Regions from separate parts of the Bradyrhizobium sp. USDA 241 genome, predicted to be linked through region 3. Evidence: riboswitches for the same ligand, from Rfam matches in the RefSeq annotation. Region 3 holds a riboswitch; each other region holds the start of a gene.
What was found. Region 3 has a riboswitch for cobalamin ahead of ABIF91_RS00565 (ribonucleoside triphosphate reductase). Riboswitches for the same ligand answer to the same signal wherever they lie in the genome.

Region 1 (2,258 bases), on a different contig from region 3:
GGTATGCGGCTCGACGCCGGCGGCGAGCGCCTGGAGCGCCTGGGCGCGGCCGATCTCGCCGCCATCGACGGTGACGGCCGCGTTGTTCGACATGTTCTGCGGCTTGAACGGCAGCACGCGCAAGTCCCGCCGCGTGAAGGCGCGCGCAAGGCCGGCGACGATGAGCGACTTGCCCACGTCCGAGCCGGCTCCCTGGATCATCAATGCGCGCGTCATCGCCGAAGAGACTCAGAACTCGACGCCGGCTTGCGCCTTGATGCCGGAGCGGAACGGGTGCTTGACCAGCGTCATCTCGGTGACGAGGTCGGCGATCTCGATCAGCTCGTCCTTGGCGTTGCGGCCGGTGAGCACGACATGCGTCATCGGCGGCTTCTGCGTGGTCAGGAAGTCGACCACCTCAGCGATGTCGAGATAATCGTAGCGCAGCGCGATGTTGATCTCGTCGAGCACGACCATGCGCAAGCTCTCATCGAGGATCAGTTCCTTGGCCTTCTCCCAGCCGGCGCGCGCGGCGGCGATGTCGCGGGCGCGGTCCTGCGTTTCCCAGGTGAAGCCTTCGCCCATCGCGTGGAACTGACAGAGATCGCCGAAATGGCCGGTGAGCAGGCGGCGCTCGCCGGTGTCCCAGGCACCCTTGATGAACTGCACGACCGCGCAGGGCAGGCCATGGGCGACGCAGCGGACGATCATGCCGAAGGCCGAGGAGGATTTTCCCTTGCCGCTGCCGGTGTGGACGATGATCAGGCCCTTTTCGCCGCTCTTGGTCGCCATGATCTTGTCGCGGGCGGCTTTCTTCTTCGCCATCTTCTGGGCGTGCCGGGCGTCGGTTTCCTCGCCCGTTCGGGTGTCCGGTTCAGGCGTCATCGGTCCAGTCCTTCGGCTTGACAAGTGGCAGCCACGGGCAAATGGTGGCCCGGCGTTGGTTCCTGTCCTATGACAGGCGAAGAGGGAATGCGATAGGGTCCGAATCGGCAGGATTTGGGTCCAAAATGCAGCCGCCCCCGCGACCGTGACCGGAGAGATGCCCGAAGCCACTGATTCCCGCGGGAATCGGGAAGGCGGGGATCGAAGGGCAAAGCCCTGCTCCGCAAGCCGGGAGACCTGCCAGCGCGAAGAGTTTTGGGCCGGCGGACGGGGTGTTCCGCGACGGGGAAACGGCCTCTCGAGTCAGGGTCCGTGTGCCTCTCGCCTCCCGCTGATTATCCTGGAAGAGGCGATGACCGTCACACTTCACGTCTGCATCACCTGCCGCGCCGGCCAGACGCTTGGCGAGGGCGAGACGACGCCCGGCAAGCGCCTGCATGGTGCGATCCTCGACGCCGGCGTGCCCGACGGCGTCACTGTGGTTCCCGTCGAATGCCTGTCGGCCTGCAGCCAGGGCTGCTCGGTCGCGCTCAGCGCGCCCGGCCGCTGGTGCTATGTCTATGGCCGCCTGTCGGAGACGAATGCGCAGGACGTGGTCGCGGGCGCGGCGGCCTATGCGGCGGCGCCGGATGGCCTCGTGCCGTGGCGCAGCAGGCCGGAAATATTCCGCAAGCAGTCGCTTGCCCGCATTCCCCCCATTGCCGTCGTGCCGGAGGCCGCTGAATGAACTCGCTCGCAAAAATCCCCGTCACGGTGGTCACGGGGTTTCTCGGTTCCGGCAAGACCACGCTGATCCAGCATCTGCTCGCCAATGCGAATGGCAAGAAACTCGCCGTGCTCGTCAACGAGTTCGGCAGCGAGGGCGTCGACGGCGAGATATTGAAGTCATGCGCCGATGCGAACTGTCCGGAGGAGAACATCATCGAGCTCGCCAATGGCTGCATCTGCTGCACCGTCGCGGACGATTTCATTCCGACGATGGAGAAATTGCTGGCGCGCCCGGTGCGGCCCGATCACATCCTGATCGAGACCTCGGGCTTGGCACTGCCGAAGCCGCTGCTGAAGGCGTTCGATTGGCCCGAGATTCGCTCGCGCATCACGGTGGACGGCGTGATCGCGCTGGCCGATGCCGAGGCTGTTGCGGCCGGCCGCTTCGCGCCGGACCCGATTGCCGTCGAAGCGCAGCGCGCGGCGGACGAAAATCTCGATCACGAGACGCCGCTGTCGGAAGTGTTCGAGGACCAGATCGCCTGCGCCGACATCGTGCTGCTGACCAAGGCGGATCTCGCCGGTGCGACTGGAATCGAAGCCGCCAGGGCGGCGATCACCGCCGAGATGCCGCGCCGCGTGCCGATGCTTTCCGTCACCGACGGTGCGATCGATGCGCGCGTCAT
Region 2 (2,258 bases), on a different contig from region 3:
GCCCGGCGCCAATCTCGTCGCGGTGGGAAAACGGGCAGGGCGGCCCTCGACCAAGCAGCACCACGTCAACCGTCTCCTGGTCGACTATGCCGCGACAGGCGCGCGCGTGGTGCGGCTGAAGTCCGGCGATGCCGGCATTTTCGGCCGGCTCGAGGAGGAGTTGGAAACGCTGCGCGAAGCCGGCATCGGCTATGAGATCGTTCCCGGCGTCACATCCGCCTGTGTCGCCGCCGCCCAGGCCGGCATTCCCCTGACCCGTCGGCATACCTCCCGCCGGGTGCAGTTCATCACGGGGGCCGATGTCAGCGGCGAGCTGCCGTCCAACCTGAACTGGGCGGCGCTGGCCGATCCCGAGGCCACGACCGTGGTCTATATGGGCCGGCGCACCTTTCCGACGCTGGCGGCGAAATTGATCGCGCAGGGCCTCGCTCCGAACACGCCCGCACTGTTTGCCGAATCCCTCGGCCGTCCCGACGAGCGGCTCGTCCGCACCACAATCGCCGAGCTCGCCGAGCAGCTTGCGCGGGGCGGCGCCGCGTCCACGGCGGCCGTGATCCTGTTCGGCGCGCTGGCAGGGGATTATCCGTCATGACGGCGGCGGTCGCCCTTCGCCTCTTGACGCCCGGCTCGCGAAAGGCGCACACAGGAGGGGCATGGTGCTCGACGCGGCGCAAAGCGCCGGAGCATAATCGGGAATGGGGGTGGGCGGACCCAGTTGCGGCGCCCAAAACCCCAGCCGCCCCCGCGACTGTAAGCGGTGAGGGGCTCCGAATCGCCACTGGGCCGCAAGGTTCGGGAAGGCCGGAGAACCCAGTGAACCGCGAGCCAGGAGACCGGCCCTGCACGTTTTGAGGCCAAGGCCGTCGGGTGTGACGGCAGGAAGGAATTGAGCCATGCATATCGAACCGGGAATCGTCACGGGCGCCAAGCTCGTACTGAGTTACGCAACCGGCATCGCCGCAGGCGGCGTTGCGCTGAAGCTGGCGGCCGAAACCGTCCGCACGCAGGGCGTCGGCTCGTTCGCCGCGCGCACGCTGGCCACCACGGGCCTCGTCTTCACCTTCTTCCAGGTCCTGCCGCACTTCCCGGTCGGCGTCTCCGAAGTGCACTTCATCCTCGGCTCGACCCTGTTCCTGCTCTTTGGTGCTGCGCCCGCCGCCTTCGGCCTCGCATTTGGCCTGCTGCTCCAGGGTCTGTTGTTCGAGCCTGCTGACCTGCCGCAATACGGCATGAACGTCACCACGCTGCTGGTGCCGCTGTTCGCGATCCAGGCCATCGCCACGCGCATCATTTCGCGTAACACCGCCTATGTCGATCTGAAGTACGGTCAGGCGCTGGCGCTGTCGACGACTTATCAAGCGGGTGTTGTCGCCTGGGTGGCGTTCTGGGCGCTCTACGGCTCCGGCTTTGCCATGAGCAACCTCGCCAACATCGCGACCTTCGCGGCCTCCTACGCGCTGGTCATCGTGATCGAGCCGCTGGCAGACCTCGCAGTGCTGGCGCTGGCGAAGTCGCTGCGCGGCGTCACCGCGCCCGGCCTCGTCACTCCGCGCCTGCACAACGGCGCCTGAGAGACAAGCGAAAGGGCGGCCCTGATTGCCGCCCGTCGCGCTCGCGATGCTCACGCTCTCCCTGATAGGCATCGGTTGCGGCGATCCCGAGCAGCTCACGCGCGCCGCGATCGCTGCCATCAACGCGGCCGATCTCGTCCTGATCCCGCGCAAGGGGGCTGCAAAGTCCGATCTCGCAGATCTCCGGCGAACGATCTGCGCGGACGTGCTCACCAGCGACAAGACAGCCATCGCCGAATTCGATCTTCCCGTGCGCGACACCGGTGAAGCCGATTACCGCAAGGGCGTAGACGATTGGCACGATGCGGTTGCCGCGACCTGGTCGCAGACGATCGCGAGGCATCTCGAAGGTGACGGCAAGGTTGCGCTGCTGATCTGGGGCGATCCGTCGCTCTACGATTCCTCGCTGCGCATTGCACGGCGTTTGAATCCGTTGCCGAAGATCGAAGTCGTGCCCGGTATCACCTCGATCCAGGCGCTGTGCGCGGCGCATGCGCTGCCGCTCAACGACATCGGCGAGCCGTTCCTGGTCACGACGGGGCGGCGCTTGCGTGAAGACGGCTGGCCGCAAGGTGTCGATACCGTGGTGGTGATGCTCGACGGCGGCACGGCGTTCCAGTCGCTTGATCCAGCGGGGCTTCATATCTGGTGGGGCGCCTATCTCGGCATGCCCGACCAGATCATCAT
Region 3 (2,258 bases):
GGCTGAACCTCCGCGAAAGACCTTTGCTATCGCACTCGGGTGCGACCTCCAGCACGCCGGTCGATTGGTCTATTCGGACGGCCTGGACCTCAGTAACCCCGCTGCGGTGACTCCGATCGGAGACGGCTGCCGGATCTGCGAACGACCTGCCTGCGCAGCGGGCATTCCCCTCCGCCGGACGTGCCCTGCAGGTTGACGAAAACCGCAGCGCCTGCGCCATACGCTGTGAGTTGACCGCAGCAATGTGCCGCGGGAGACTGTGAACGTCTCCGGAAGCCTGTGTTACAATGACGTCGAGCGATTCCAATCCGTATTGCCGCTATCTCGCAGTTTTGCATTCTTCAAACGGCGTCTCATTGACGTTCGGGCCCACGGCAGAGCTGACCCTCGGATCGCGGCGAAGAGCGATCGAGGCGCGGTGGCGTGTGGCCGGTTTGCTTCGGCGCCGCCGGTTCAAGACGTCGACCCAGGGCGAAGCGATCTGCACGACCATCGCGCCGCAGGCCATCGACGAGCTTTCCGATCTTCTTGCGGTCGATGCTGCGCTCGATGCCTTTCGACAGGAACGGCTGCGTCCGCGTGTCGTTGAAGAAATCCTTGGGATTACATCGCGCGAGCGCCGCCGCTGGACCAAGGACGGACGGCTTCCTCAATCCGGGTCCGGATCGTTTCGCCGTGGCCGGCGCTCCATCCGGCCACAAAAATCGCGGCGCTGGCCAGGCAGCCCGAGACAATCGACGCGTGGCGCAACGAAGACGAGAACCCATGACTGGCTCTATACTTCCGCTGCAATAAACTACCTGTTGACACACAATCAAATATGGCAGCTAGATGTAGCTGTCACGGTCTCTCGAATCGCAAGATAGAGAGCTAAGAGGGAAGCCGGTACGGCCGAAAGCCAAAGCCGGCGCTGCCCCCGCAACTGTAAGCGGCGAGCCGCTGTCGACAGAGTCACTGGCGCAAAATCTCCGCGTCGGGAAGGCCAGACAGCAGCAATAACCCGCGAGCCAGGAGACCTGCCGCGACAACAACAGAGTCCTCGGGCGGGGTGTCCCGGTGGTCGCTTTGCCGGCAATCGGCCGCTGAGGGCGGCTCGTTTTCCGCATGCGCCTACCTCGGCCTTGCCCCAACCCATATGGGATGCCGATGTCTGGTCTGGGTCAAAGCAATTCGTTGCAAGCCGCATTGCCGCGCTCGATCGTCAAACGCGATGGCGGCACGGTTGTGTTCGATGCCGGCAAGATCCGTTCTGCGATCGCCCGCGCGGGACGGGCGACCGGCGAGTTCGACGACGAGGCGGCCGGCCGGCTCACGGGAGAGACTATCAAGGTCATCGCGCACCGCTTCGCCGGTGCAACGCCGCAAATTGAAGAGGTACAGGATATTGTCGAGCAGGTGCTGATCGCGGCCGACTATTTCGCCACTGCGCGCGCCTATATCGTCTATCGCGAGAAACGCGGACAGGCGCGCCAGGACCACAAGGCGATGGTTGATGTCGCCGCTTCCATCAACGAGTATCTCGAACGTACCGACTGGCGCGTGAATGCCAACGCCAACCAGGGCTATTCGCTGGGCGGCCTTATCCTGAACCTCTCGGGCAAGGTCGTCGCCAACTACTGGCTGTCGCACATCTACCCGTCGGAGATCGGCCGCGCCCATCGTGAAGGCGACATCCATATCCATGACCTCGACATGCTCGCCGGTTATTGCGCCGGCTGGTCGCTGCGCACGCTCTTGACCGAGGGACTGAACGGCGTGCCCGGCAAGGTCGAGGCCGGCCCGCCGAAGCATCTGTCGAGTGCGGTCGGGCAGATCGTCAATTTCCTCGGCACGTTGCAGAACGAGTGGGCGGGCGCGCAAGCCTTCAGTTCGTTCGACACCTATATGGCGCCGTTCATCCGGAGGGACGGCTTGAGCTACGGCGACGTACTGCAATCGATCCAGGAGCTCATCTACAACCTCAATGTCCCCTCGCGCTGGGGTACGCAGACGCCTTTCACCAATCTCACCTTCGACTGGACCTGCCCGGAGGACCTGCGCGATCAGGTGCCGGTGATCGGCGGAGAGGAGATGGATTTCACCTATGGCGACCTGCAGTCCGAAATGGACATGATCAACCGCGCCTATATGGAGGTGATGACGAAAGGTGACGCCAAGGGCCGTGTATTCACCTTTCCAATCCCGACCTACAACATCGCTGCGGATTTCCCCTGGGAGAGCGATAACGCTGATCGCCTGTTCGAGATGACGGCGAAATA

Region 1: it holds a riboswitch for cobalamin, as region 3 does, so the genes downstream of both, ABIF91_RS30705 (DUF1636 family protein) here and ABIF91_RS00565 (ribonucleoside triphosphate reductase) in region 3, are expected to answer to the same signal.
Region 2: it holds a riboswitch for cobalamin, as region 3 does, so the genes downstream of both, ABIF91_RS30770 (energy-coupling factor ABC transporter permease) here and ABIF91_RS00565 (ribonucleoside triphosphate reductase) in region 3, are expected to answer to the same signal.

The regions. Positions count from the first base shown of each region.
Region 1 covers NZ_JBMGPZ010000005.1:1,854,570-1,856,827, forward strand. The annotation lists gene ABIF91_RS30695 (cobyric acid synthase) at 1-216, opposite strand, end outside; gene cobO (cob(I)yrinic acid a,c-diamide adenosyltransferase) at 229-864, opposite strand; cobalamin riboswitch at 904-1,123, shown strand; gene ABIF91_RS30705 (DUF1636 family protein) at 1,217-1,591, shown strand; gene cobW (cobalamin biosynthesis protein CobW) at 1,588-2,258, shown strand, end outside.
Region 2 covers NZ_JBMGPZ010000005.1:1,868,195-1,870,452, forward strand. The annotation lists gene cobA (uroporphyrinogen-III C-methyltransferase) at 1-592, shown strand, start outside; cobalamin riboswitch at 638-856, shown strand; gene ABIF91_RS30770 (energy-coupling factor ABC transporter permease) at 894-1,571, shown strand; gene cobF (precorrin-6A synthase (deacetylating)) at 1,618-2,258, shown strand, end outside.
Region 3 covers NZ_JBMGPZ010000001.1:96,315-98,572, reverse strand. The annotation lists gene ABIF91_RS00575 (short-chain fatty acyl-CoA regulator family protein) at 1-196, shown strand, start outside; gene ABIF91_RS00570 (hypothetical protein) at 288-866, shown strand; cobalamin riboswitch at 827-1,038, shown strand; gene ABIF91_RS00565 (ribonucleoside triphosphate reductase) at 1,147-2,258, shown strand, end outside.